One region of the Bacillus cereus group sp. BfR-BA-01383 genome, then DNA from elsewhere that is predicted to be linked to it. Evidence: riboswitches for the same ligand, from Rfam matches in the RefSeq annotation. Region 1 holds a riboswitch; each other region holds the start of a gene.

Region 1 (4,219 bases):
TAATGTGCAATTTTATTGGCATTTGTAGCTGAATGTTCAAGACGTACATGCAATGTTTTTAGACCGCGAAGCACGAGAGAGCAATCTTGAGGTCCTAAAATAGCGCCAAATGCATTTTGTAAAAATCCAAGTTTTTGAGCGAGTTCGGCATCTGTTACGACCGCTAATCCGGCAGTAACATCACTATGACCAGCAATGAATTTTGTGGCACTATGAAGAACGACATCGGCGCCGAGATCAAGTGGCTTCTGGAATAGCGGTGTCAAAAATGTGTTATCAACAAAAGTAAGAGCACCAATAGATTTTGCGAGTTTAGAAACCTCTCGAATATCTGTTACTTTTAAAAGTGGATTAGATGGTGTTTCTACATAAAAGAGCTTCGTATTCGGTTTAATGTTTTGCTTTATTGCTTCTAAATTAGTCATATCAACAAATGTATGTGAAACACCGTAGCGAGAGAGAACTTCAGTTATCATTCGATAAGTTCCTCCATATACGTCTTCTGAAATGAGTACGTGATCACCTTGTGAAAGTAGGAGAAATGCAGTAGAAATCGCTGCAATACCTGATGCAAATGCGAATCCCTTTGTTCCGCCCTCTAATAAAGCGATAATATCCTCAAGAGCTTCACGAGTTGGATTACCAGATCGGCTGTAGTCGTATTTTCCGAACGTATCTACATCAAATTGGTGAAATGTAGATGTGTTATAAATGGGAACGTTAACAGCCCCTGTTTGCGAGTCATGTTTATATTGGTTGTGTAGTAAAAGTGTATCTATAGAATAACTCATATTTGTACACCTTCTTTTACAAGTTTAATGGCTTGTTTTAAGTCTTGAATTAAATCGTTACTATTTTCAATGCCAACGGAAAATCGAAGAAGGCGATTGCATACACCGTTTGCCGTTCTGATTTCTTCAGGAATATCAGCATGTGTTTGTGTTGCCGGATAAGTCATTAAACTCTCTACACCACCAAGACTTTCAGCAAATGTAATTAGGGATAAAGATTGTAAGAATGGATTAATCCATGTTTCATCTTTAAGACGAAATGAAATCATACCGCCTCTTCCTGGATAAAATACATCTGTCACACCGTCTTCATCATTTAAATAAGCAACAACTGCTTTCGCATTTTCTTCATGTTGTCTCATGCGAAGAGCTAAAGTTTTCATACCACGAATTAATAGCCATGAGTCAAATGGACTTAAGACAGCCCCTGAAGCATTATGATAATGAGCGATTTCTTCACAAAGTGCTTTCCCTTTTGCAACGACAAGTCCGCTTAGTACATCGTTATGTCCACCTAAATATTTTGTTGCACTATGAAGAACGATATCGGCACCTTCTGTTAATGGTTGCTGTATATAAGGTGTATAGAACGTATTATCTACAATAAGAAGTAGTCCGTGTCTTTTGGCTACAGTTGCGACATTGGCAATATCAGTAATTTGCATTAATGGATTAGTCGGAGTTTCTATGAAAATGGCTTTCGTTTGAGGTGTGATAGCGTGCTCAATTTGTTTAATAGATTGTGTATTTACGTATCTACATCGAATATTCCACTTTTTTTCATGTTCGGAAAATAAGCGATACGTTCCTCCGTATAAATCTTCAGATACAATAAGTTCGTCTCCAGATCGGAATAAAGAAAGGACGAGGAGAACAGCTGCCATTCCTGAGCTACAGGCATAACCTTGTTCACCATGCTCTAATTCTGCGATTGCCTGCTCTAAAATACCGCGAGTTGGATTACCAGTTCGTGAATAGTCAAAGCCAGTAGATTTACCAAGTCCTTCGTGACGATAAGCTGTTGAGAAATAAACAGGTGGATTAACAGTTCCTGTTGTAGTTTCGCTACGGTTCCCTATTTGTGCTAGTTTTGTTTCGATAGTTGACATGTGAAAATTCCTCCTTTTTAAATTGAACAATGAAGTGAATATAAAGTGAAACTTTAATCAGTGGGGGGCAGCACCTACTGACTATTAGCCCTCACCAATCGAGATAAAATAAAAAAAGCCTTCTAAGAAGAAGGCTTTCGGTTTGAATAGAGTCTTCTTCTCATCTGTCAAATCTTTCACAATTTGCTGGAATTAGCACCTTATTAACGAATGAATGTTAATGGTTGCTGAGGCGTCATAGGGCCAGTCCCTCTACCTCTCTAGATAAGAATGTTCGTATGAAATTTTATTATGTTTTTAACTTTACAACAAAAGATAATTGAATTGCAACTTTATTTTAAATAATTTTTATTTTTCAACAACTATCATTGACTTTTATTTTTGTGCATGCTAAATTTATTAAAAAATTAACAAACATTGTTAAAAGGGGAACGCATTTCCTTTTAACTACATAAATAAAATATATAGACAAACTCTTATTGAGAGCGGTGGAGGGAAAGGCCCTGTGAAACCCGGCAACCTTTAAACGAAATGTTTGAAACGGTGCTAATACCTGCAAAACGAATGTTTTGCATAATAAGAGGCGGAACAATTATGTCCCCCTCTTCAAGGTGAAGAGGGGGTTTTTATATTGATAGAAATGAGGGAGATTCGTGAAATTACTAGATTTATTATCAAAAGGAATTGTAATAGGTGACGGTGCGGTTGGAACATTATTACATTCGCATGGTTTGCAAAGTAGTTTCGAAGAATTGAATATATCTGATCCGGATTTAATTATATCGATTCATAAACAATATGTAGCTGCTGGAGCAGATGTGATTCAAACGAATACGTATGGAGCAAATGAAGCGAAATTACGTATGTATGGTTTAGAAAATCAAGTTATCGAAATTAATAGAGCGGCGGTAAAACTGGCGAAAGCATCTGTGACAGAAAAAAATGCAATCTTAGGAACAATTGGTGGCATGAAACATATCGGAGCTGTTACAACGACTGATATAGAACGAGAATTTATGCTACTTGAGCAGGCAGGTGCTTTACTAGACGAACAAGTTGATGGATTACTATTAGAGACTTTTTATGATGAATTTGAATTACTTCATGCTGTTAAGGTGTTACGAAAACAAACAAACATTCCGATTGTAGCCCAATTAGCGCTACATGAGGCAGGTACGACTCAAAATGGAAATGATGTAAATGAAATATTAAAACAGCTTTTAGATTGCGGTGCAAATGTTGTTGGATTGAACTGTCAACTAGGGCCTCTTCATATGACGGAAGCATTTAAAATGATATCGATTCCTCAAAATGGCTACTTGTCAGCATATCCGAATGCAGGTCTCCCAAATTATGTGGAGGGACGTTACGTATATGAGGGAAGTCCAGCATATTTCGAAGCGATGACACCAAAATTTATTGAGCAAGGTATTCGGTTATTGGGTGGTTGTTGTGGCACTACACCGGAACATATTGCAAGTATGAAGCGTGCTATTGCGAATATTACACCTGTAATAGAAAAGGAGACGATTCAAAGACCAAAAGTAGTTCATACACACGAGAAACGTTCAAAAGCACATGTCACTCTTGCAGAGAAGGCAAAGAAACAAACGACGGTTGTAGTGGAATTAGATCCACCGAAAACGCTAGACACACAGCGGTTTTTTGAGGGAGCAAGAGCGTTGAAAAGAGCTGGGGCAGACGCTATTACTCTAGCAGATAATTCATTAGCATCTCCTCGCGTGTCGAATATGGCTATGGGTGCGTTATTAACGAAGCACGATATTCCAGTATTGACGCATTTAACGTGTAGAGATCATAACGTCATTGGACTGCAGTCTCATTTGCTGGGATTATCAGCATTAGGTATGGAAGAAGTGTTAGCTTTAACTGGTGATCCAGCGCGTGTTGGTGATTTTCCAGGTGCAACTTCTGTATATGATTTGTCATCTATCGAGCTCATTAAAATGATTAAAGCGATGAACGACAGTCGTTCTATTTTAGGGAAATCAATTGGTCCGGCAACAAGATTCTCAGTTGGAGGTGCGTTTAATCCGCATGTAAGACATTTAAAAGCAGCAGTAAAACGAATGGAACGAAAAATAGATGCCGGAGCAGAATACTTTTTAACACAGCCGATTTATGATGTTGCTTTAATTAAAGAAGTATATGAAGCGACAAAGCATTTGGAACAACCTATTTTTATTGGGATTATGCCATTAGTAAGTAAGCGAAATGCAGATTTCCTTCATTTTGAGGTACCAGGAATTACTCTTCCTGAAGAAATAAGAGAGAGAATGGATGGACATGAAACCAAAG
Region 2 (4,219 bases), on a different contig from region 1:
GAAAAACATAAGTAATAATAATGTTATAGCTATCGGTTTTCTTAATGCATAGCTTGAGATTGCTGTCGTTACGATGGCCACAGATGCTATTGGATCTATAGGAAGAATGGAAGCCATCGCGAATCCGATACTTGACCCAGAAAATATAATTGGGAAAATATGTCCGCCGCGCCAACCTGTATTTAAACAAACGGCAGTAATACATAATTTTAAGACTCCTGAAAGAAGTAATACCCAAAAAGATAAATGGCTCCATTCAACGACTAAATCTTTTAATTGATGTTCCCCAGAAAATAATGTGTATGGGAGAAAAGTCCCCGCAATTCCTAATAAAATACCACCTATAATTCCAAGTGTTAGTTTGTATTCGCGGAAAGGATGGATGATTTTCTCTAATGTAAATTCTACTTTGAAATACAAGAAACCAACGAGAGCACCGATGCAAGTAAGAGGGAGAAAGGCGATCCATTCATTGATTGAAAGGGATCCTTCCCCAAAATCAACAATAAAGGATCCACGATTATCGAGTTTACTAAGCAATAAATAAACGGAAAAACCAGCAAAAGTAGTAGTTAAATATACAACTGCTTTTTTTCTTTTAGAAAACCCATTAATTTGTTCACCCTCATTTTCATTCGGAGCTAAATAACCGAATAATGGAGCGTTAAAAATGACGCTTAAAGTAGCACCAATTCCAACTTCTGTTAGTTCGTTCATTCCCTTTAAAGCGAAGTTAAAGCGATCTCCTACCCATGTACAAAGTCCGCCGATAATTCCAACAAGTGCGGCCTCTGGGCCTAGACTAGCTCCAAATATTAAAACAATAAGCGCAGTTAAAGTAGCTTTATGTACAAAACGGTATTCAATTCTGCCTGTTTTTTTATATTCACCCATTACTTCTGGCATAAGACGTGGATATGTACCGAAGTATTTTTGTGTTAAACCAACGAGGATACCGCCGATGATTGTTACACAAAGAGTGTAATAAGGGGGAGAAGAGAAAACGTTAGGTAAATATCCCCAAATAAAGTGGATTCCGATATTTAGCGTAACTAAAAATAACCAAACCGTAGCCCCTACTATAGAGCCTAAAAGAATGCCATATAGAGCGAGTATATAGTGCATGTCCTTTGTATTTGTCATGTTATACCTCCGTTATGTAAGTTGTAATAGAGAAAGGATTATATATGCTAGTGTGAAATGAATGGAATATATATAGTATCTTTGTGAGAGGTTGGCTTATTCAACATATATATTGGGATTTCATTAGAGCTTGGGTCCTATAAGTTAAACCACTTATTTAATTCTATATATTGATTGGAATTTTTTAAAGGTCTTTTTTGAATAAATATGGAATATACTTCTTTTGTTGCTTTATATGAAACTGTTGACATTTATTTTAGAACATTCAGAAAAACCGTTTGACATTAGGAAATTATTGCTATAAAATCAACGGTAATTGCATAGTCTTATCAAGAAAAGGTGGAGGGACAGGCCCGATGAAACCTTGGCAACAGCCGAATAACGGAATTGTGCCAAATCCTGCAGGTAATAGCCCTGAGAGATAAGAAAGAGATTTTAGAGCGTGTTTTCAAACTGCTTCTTTCTTATTTAGGAAAGGAGCAGTTTTTTATTTTGCATAAAAAGAAAGGAGAATGAGAGATGGGAGAATCATGGGGAAAGGGAACAATTTGTGTGCAAGGTGGCTATACGCCAAAGAATGGTGAGCCACGCGTTCTACCGCTTTATCAAAGTACAACGTATAAATACGATACGTCGGATGATTTAGCAGCATTATTTAACTTAGAGGCAGAGGGCTATATTTATACACGTATTGGGAATCCCACACTAGCTGCATTTGAACAAAAGTTATCAGATTTAGAAGGCGGTGTAGGAGCTGTTGCAACGGCTTCAGGGCAAGCAGCTATTATGCTCGCAGTTTTAAATATTTGTAGTAGTGGAGATCATCTTCTTTGTTCTTCAACTGTTTACGGGGGAACGTTTAATTTATTTGGAGTAAGCTTACGTAAGCTTGGTATTGATGTTACGTTCTTTAATCCTAATTTAACGGCAGATGAAATTGCGGTACTTGCTAACGATAAGACGAAACTCGTTTATGCAGAATCGTTAGGAAATCCGGCAATGAACGTTTTGAATTTCAAAGAACTTTCAGCTGCAGCAAAAGAATTAGAAGTACCTTTTATCGTTGATAATACATTAGCGACGCCTTATTTATGCCAGGCATTTGAACATGGGGCAAATATCATTGTCCATTCCACAACGAAATATATTGATGGTCATGCAAGTTCTCTAGGCGGCATTGTAATAGACGGAGGGAATTTCGATTGGACAAATGGAAAATACCCTGAGCTTGTCGAACCTGATCCGAGTTATCATGGTGTGAGCTATGTTCAAAATTTTGGAGCGGCAGCTTATATTGTGAAAGCGCGCGTTCAATTATTAAGAGACTACGGAAACTGTATGAGCCCATTCAATGCCTATATTAGCAACATTGGTTTAGAAACACTGCATTTACGAATGGAGCGTCATAGCGAAAATGCTCTCGCAGTTGCTAAGTGGCTTGCTAATCATGATCGTATTGAATGGGTGAATTATCCGGGATTAGATAGTAATGAAAATTACTCGTTAGCACAAAAGTATTTGAAGAAAGGTGCTAGTGGCGTTTTAACATTTGGTATTAAGGGCGGATTAGAAGCAGCAAAAGAATTTATTGCAAATGTGAAACTAGCGACGCTCGTAACGCATGTAGCTGATGCGAGAACTTGTGTTATACACCCTGCTAGTACGACGCACAGACAATTAAGCGCAGAAGATCAGCGTTTAGCTGGTGTTACATCTGATTTAATCCGTTTATCGGTTGGTATAGAAGATGTTTCTGATATTATTGCAGATTTAGAAGCTGCGCTAGTCGGAGGCAAACAACATGCCGATCATAATTGATAAAGATTTACCAGCTCGCAAAGTATTACAGAAGGAAAATATTTTTGTAATGACGAAGGAGCGAGCAGCAACACAAGATATTCGTGCTTTGAAAATTGCTATATTAAATTTAATGCCTACAAAGCAAGAAACAGAGGCGCAATTACTTCGTTTAATTGGAAATACACCGTTGCAATTAGATGTTCATTTACTTCATATGGAATCGCATCTGTCCCGCAATGTAGCGCAGGACCATTTAACGAGCTTCTATAAAACATTCCGTGATATTGAGAATGAAAAATTTGATGGACTCATTATTACAGGAGCACCAGTTGAAACTCTTTCTTTCGAAGAAGTAGATTATTGGGAAGAGCTTGGACGTATTATGGAGTATTCAAAAACAAATGTAACATCTACGCTTCATATTTGCTGGGGGGCACAAGCAGGTTTGTATTATCACTATGGTGTGCCGAAGTATCCTCTTGCGGAAAAAATGTTCGGTGTATTTGAACATGAGGTTCGCGAGCAACATGTGAAACTATTACAAGGGTTTGATGAGTTATTTTTTGCTCCGCATTCTCGTCATACAGAAGTGCGAGAGAGCGATATTGAAAAAGTGAAAGAATTAACGTTATTAGCTAATTCTGAAGAAGCGGGTGTTCATCTTGTTATCGGGCAAGAAGGAAGGCAAGTTTTCGCACTCGGACATAGTGAATATAGTTGTGATACGTTAAAGCAAGAATATGAACGGGACCGCCAAAAAGGGTTAAATATTGATGTGCCTAAAAATTACTTTAAACATAATAATCCAAATGAGAAGCCGCTTGTTAGGTGGAGGAGTCATGGGAATTTACTATTCTCTAATTGGTTGAATTATTACGTGTATCAAGAAACCCCTTATGTATTGTAAATAATGATTGTGTAACACGTGGCAACGTTTTCTTTGTAAAGATTACCCTTTATTTTCCCGAATGTTCGAAATACATTGTTTTTCTGATTTTTTACTCATATAATTTCATCTAAACACAATTTTTGAGGGGTGGACAGTATTATGAAAGAAATTCAAGTGGGGTTATTAGGTCTTGGGACAGTGGGGAGTGGTGTAGTTCGTATTATTACAGATCATCAAGAACGACTTATACACCAAGTTGGATGCCCAGTAAAGGTAACGAAAGTGTTAGTGCAAAACATTGAGAAAGAGAGGGAGGTCGAAGTGCCTTCTACTCTATTAACACAAAATGTGAATGAAATTTTAGATAATCCTAATATTGATGTTGTC
Region 3 (4,219 bases), on a different contig from region 1:
TCTTAATTGCATCTGTTACTTCTTTTGAATGATACAATTCAATTACCTTTTTCAGTGTTGGATCATCTTTATCTTTCGTACGAGCTGCGAAAATATTAATATAAGGCTTCGCATTTTCATTTTTTGGATCTTCTAAGAAAATCGGATCCTTCGCTGGATCTAATCCAGCTTGACCAGCAACACCGTTATTAATAACTGAAGCTGCTACATCTTTTAACACACGAGGTGTTTGTTGTGCGATAACCGGTGTAATTTTTAACTTCTTCGGATTTTCAGCGATACCACTTGGATCTCCAAATAGACCAAAATCTTTCTTAAGCTTTAATAATCCAGCTGCATCAAGTAGTTTTAATGCGCGCGCTTGGTTCGTTGGATCATTTGGAATAGCAATTTCTGAACCATCTGGAATTTCATTTGCTTTCTTATGTTTTTCAGAGTATAAGCCCATTGGTGCAATTTGTGTTGTACCGACAGCTGTAATATCTAGCTTATGCTCTTTTTTAAATTGTTCTAAGAAAGCAATGTGCTGGAATGAGTTTAATTCAATATCTCCATCAGCTAACGCTTTGTTTGGAGTTGTATAATCAGAGAACTCAACTAGTTTAATTTTAATTCCTTCTTTTTCAGCTTTCTTCTTTAAAATTTCCCAAGCGTCTCCATCCGTTCCTGTTACGCCGACGCGAACTACTTTCTCTTTCGCTCCTGCACCCGTGTCTCCACTTGAGCAGCCGCTTAATGCTGAAATCCCTACAATCGCTGATAATGCAAATGCTAAAATTTTCTTCATTTTCTTTTCCCCTCTTCCTTTTTATGATCTGCGTAAAAAGACTTTCGCAAAGTAGTTTCCTAAATTTTGAGCTATCTGTACAAGAATAATAAGTAAAACGACCGTTACAAACATAACTGATGTATCAAAACGTTGATAACCATATGTCATCGCTAAGTCACCAAGACCGCCACCACCGACAAGTCCAGCAACTGCTGAAAATTCAATTAAACCAACTGTCATAAACGTCACACCTAAGATCAATGGCGCTAACGCTTCTGGCACAAGAATTTCAAAAACGATTCTAAGTGGTGAAGCTCCCATCGCTTGCGCTGCTTCAATTACCCCTTTCGGAACAGAAACAAGATTTGTTTCAACCATTCTAGCAATACCAATTGATGCAACTAACGTCATTGGAAAGATTGCTGCCGCTGTTCCAATCGTCGTTCCGATAACACTTCTTGTTATTGGACTTAAAGCTACTAAAAAGATAATGAACGGAACCGGACGAATTGTATTAATAATGACATTAAGAATTGAAAAGACCCATTTATTTTCTAAAAAATTCCCTTTACGTGTTACATATAAAAGTAAACCTAGAGGTATACCAAGAATTGTAGCAAATATAAGGGTTACAATTACCATTAAGAGGGTATCCCCCGTCGCATCTAATATACGAGGCCAAAATATACTCCAATCAACTCGCATGAGCTTCTACCTCCTTCAGCTGCACTTGCAGTCTTAGATGTTGTAATGCTTTTTGAATTTCTCTCTGCTCACCTTGCAGTTCTACAAGAAGATTTCCAAATAAAACATTTTGGAGTTCAATAATATTTCCGTACAGTACATTTACATCAACGTTATAGTTTTTTGCGATATATGATAGTACCGGCTGTCCTGTCTCCTCACCAGTAAAAGTTAGGCGATAAATCTGACCTCCGTTTTGAATTTTCGCTAGAACACTTTCTGGTAAGTGATCATTAATAACAGAACGCACAAAGTTTTGAGTCGTCTTTGTTTTTGGTTGTGTGAAAACATCAAACAGTTTTCCTTCTTCAATAACTCTTCCCTTCTCCATTACAGCTACACGGTGACAAATTTCTTTCACCACATGCATTTCATGTGTAATAAGAAGAATTGTTAAATTATATTCTCGATTTACTTTTTTCAATAAGTTCAAAATTTCTGTCGTTGTTTCTGGATCTAAAGCTGATGTCGCCTCATCACATATAAGAATATCCGGTGATGTTGCAAGTGCTCTTGCAATCCCAACACGTTGCTTTTGTCCGCCTGATAGCTGCTCTGGATAATAGTTTGCTTTATCTTCTAATCCTACAAACTTCAGCAGTTCATTTACCCTTTCTTTGATCTCATTCTTTGGTACTTTCGCTAACTTTAATGGATAAGCAATATTTCCAAACACTGTTCTTGAATTAAATAAATTAAAGCTTTGAAAAATCATCCCGATTCTTTGTCTTAATTTACGTAATTCTTTCGTCGACAATGATGTAATATCTTTATCATCTATCGAAATCGTTCCCGCAGTTGGTCTTTCCAACATGTTTACTAAGCGTAATAACGTACTCTTTCCAGCGCCACTAAAACCGATAATGCCAAAAATTTCGCCCTTCTCAACTGATAACGTTACATCCTCCACCGCATGAACAGATTGCCCACCTGATTCATATACTTTACTTACATTGTTAAAAGAAATCATTTTCTTCCCTCCTATATGCTATAAAAACTTGAAGGAGAGCTTTCGAGGTAAAATAAAAAGTGCTCTCCTTCTTATCAACCATAAAGATAAGAAGGAGAGCACTTATATGTACTCATTCACATCTTCTCATCTTCCAAGCCTTTATAGGCTTGCTGGAGTTAGCACGGTATTAAAAAAACCCGTTGCTGAGGTATCGTAGGGCCAGTCCCTCCACCTCTCTGGATAAGAATGTATCGATTTAATTGTCGTTTAATTAATTCTCATTATAGAACTCTGAATAATAAGAGTCAATATATTTTTCGGAAAAATATTAATTATTTCTTTATTGAAATTTTAGAATGAAAAATAATAAAAAAATAGTAATCTTTAAAGTTATGTAAAATTCTTCTCCCTCATATTTTTAAACAGGAGAATCTTCTCTATGAATTGAATAACATTATTTGAATATGAAATCGGAGGAAGATAAATATATGAAAACAACTCTTTTACTCGTTGATATTCAAAATGATTATTTTCCAAATGGAAAGATGGAATTGCGTAATCCAGTAGAAGCAAGTGAATACGCTAGTCAGCTACTGCAACACTTTAGAATAAGAAACGAACCTATTTTTCATATCCAACATGTAGCAATAAAAGATGATGCTACTTTTTTTCTACCAAATACAGAAGGTGTACATATTCACAAAAATGTCCGTCCACTTAGAGAAGAAATGGTTATACTCAAACATTATCCAAATAGCTTCCGAGAAACTGATCTTCTAGAACAATTACAGCGTTTAGACATTGAGCACGTCGTCATATGCGGGATGATGACTCATATGTGTATTGATGCTACCGTAAGGGCTGCTTTTGATTTTGGCTTTCAATGTACCGTTATACATGATGCTTGTGCTACAAAAGATCTTTCATTTAAAAACGCTACTATACCAGCTGTTTATATTCACAATACAATTCTGGCAAGTTTAAATGGAGTGTATGCAAATGTAATGAGTACGGAAGAGTTTTTAACTACAAAAAAACACTCCATTCAGTGAGCAAAACCGAAAAGAGTGTTTCTTGTCAAACCATAGATTTTCTTTCAAATTGTATTATACAGGAAATCCTTAAAATGAATACTAAAAAATGTGACTAATAAGTCAACTTTTCTCGTTGTTTTGTTTCTATTTACATGTTTATCCCGCTATTAATAGGGTTTAGCTAGTTCTAATCACCTTATAGTAATATATGGTAATTACTTTCGATCCAAATGAACTAGTTTCCCCTATTATAGGGTAAGTTAAAGCATACATTGTCCAAAACGTTAAATATATATAACTATAAATGGCTATGGAAAAATAAAGCCTGTGTCTTCAATGGCCAAGTACTTTTCGATATAGGCTCTATTATTTGCTGTATCTTTAAAATAACGTTTGATCAAAAACAGGGGTATGTGTAGCAATGGAACAAAAACTTACGTTAAGTATTAGCGGACATAAACTACTGATTTTTATATATTTGAACGATGAATAACTTACCTATTTTCTTGTGTTTGCTCGCGCCATATACAGAAAAATTCAGGAAAACGTAACGTATTATTTATCTGTTTGTTTTTGCTTCTTTTTCAAATACTCCGCACGCAATTTTTCAAGTTGCTGCTTTTTATCAAATTTGGCAGGCGTCTGTTTTTCATGAAACTTTGCCACAGCTACCTGACTTTTGTAATCCAATTGGTATTTTCCCACTTTGTTCACCTACTT

What was found. Region 1 has a riboswitch for S-adenosylmethionine ahead of metI (cystathionine gamma-synthase/O-acetylhomoserine thiolyase). Riboswitches for the same ligand answer to the same signal wherever they lie in the genome.
Positions count from the first base shown of each region.
Region 2: another riboswitch for S-adenosylmethionine. It lies ahead of MR065_RS22000 (bifunctional O-acetylhomoserine aminocarboxypropyltransferase/cysteine synthase); the one in region 1 lies ahead of metI (cystathionine gamma-synthase/O-acetylhomoserine thiolyase).
Region 3: another riboswitch for S-adenosylmethionine. It lies ahead of MR065_RS22955 (methionine ABC transporter ATP-binding protein); the one in region 1 lies ahead of metI (cystathionine gamma-synthase/O-acetylhomoserine thiolyase).

Region 1 covers NZ_JAKUFP010000001.1:278,920-283,138, reverse strand. The annotation lists gene metC (cystathionine beta-lyase) at 1-791, opposite strand, end outside; gene metI (cystathionine gamma-synthase/O-acetylhomoserine thiolyase) at 788-1,900, opposite strand; SAM riboswitch class I at 2,058-2,171, opposite strand; SAM riboswitch class I at 2,374-2,483, shown strand; gene MR065_RS01630 (bifunctional homocysteine S-methyltransferase/methylenetetrahydrofolate reductase) at 2,554-4,219, shown strand, end outside.
Region 2 covers NZ_JAKUFP010000032.1:42,913-47,131, reverse strand. The annotation lists gene MR065_RS22005 (chloride channel protein) at 1-1,143, opposite strand, end outside; SAM riboswitch class I at 1,467-1,571, shown strand; gene MR065_RS22000 (bifunctional O-acetylhomoserine aminocarboxypropyltransferase/cysteine synthase) at 1,663-2,961, shown strand; gene metA (homoserine O-acetyltransferase MetA) at 2,945-3,850, shown strand; gene MR065_RS21990 (homoserine dehydrogenase) at 3,992-4,219, shown strand, end outside.
Region 3 covers NZ_JAKUFP010000037.1:8,360-12,578, forward strand. The annotation lists gene MR065_RS22945 (MetQ/NlpA family ABC transporter substrate-binding protein) at 1-787, opposite strand, end outside; gene MR065_RS22950 (methionine ABC transporter permease) at 809-1,474, opposite strand; gene MR065_RS22955 (methionine ABC transporter ATP-binding protein) at 1,464-2,483, opposite strand; SAM riboswitch class I at 2,607-2,712, opposite strand; gene MR065_RS22960 (cysteine hydrolase family protein) at 2,954-3,517, shown strand; gene MR065_RS22965 (hypothetical protein) at 4,055-4,204, opposite strand.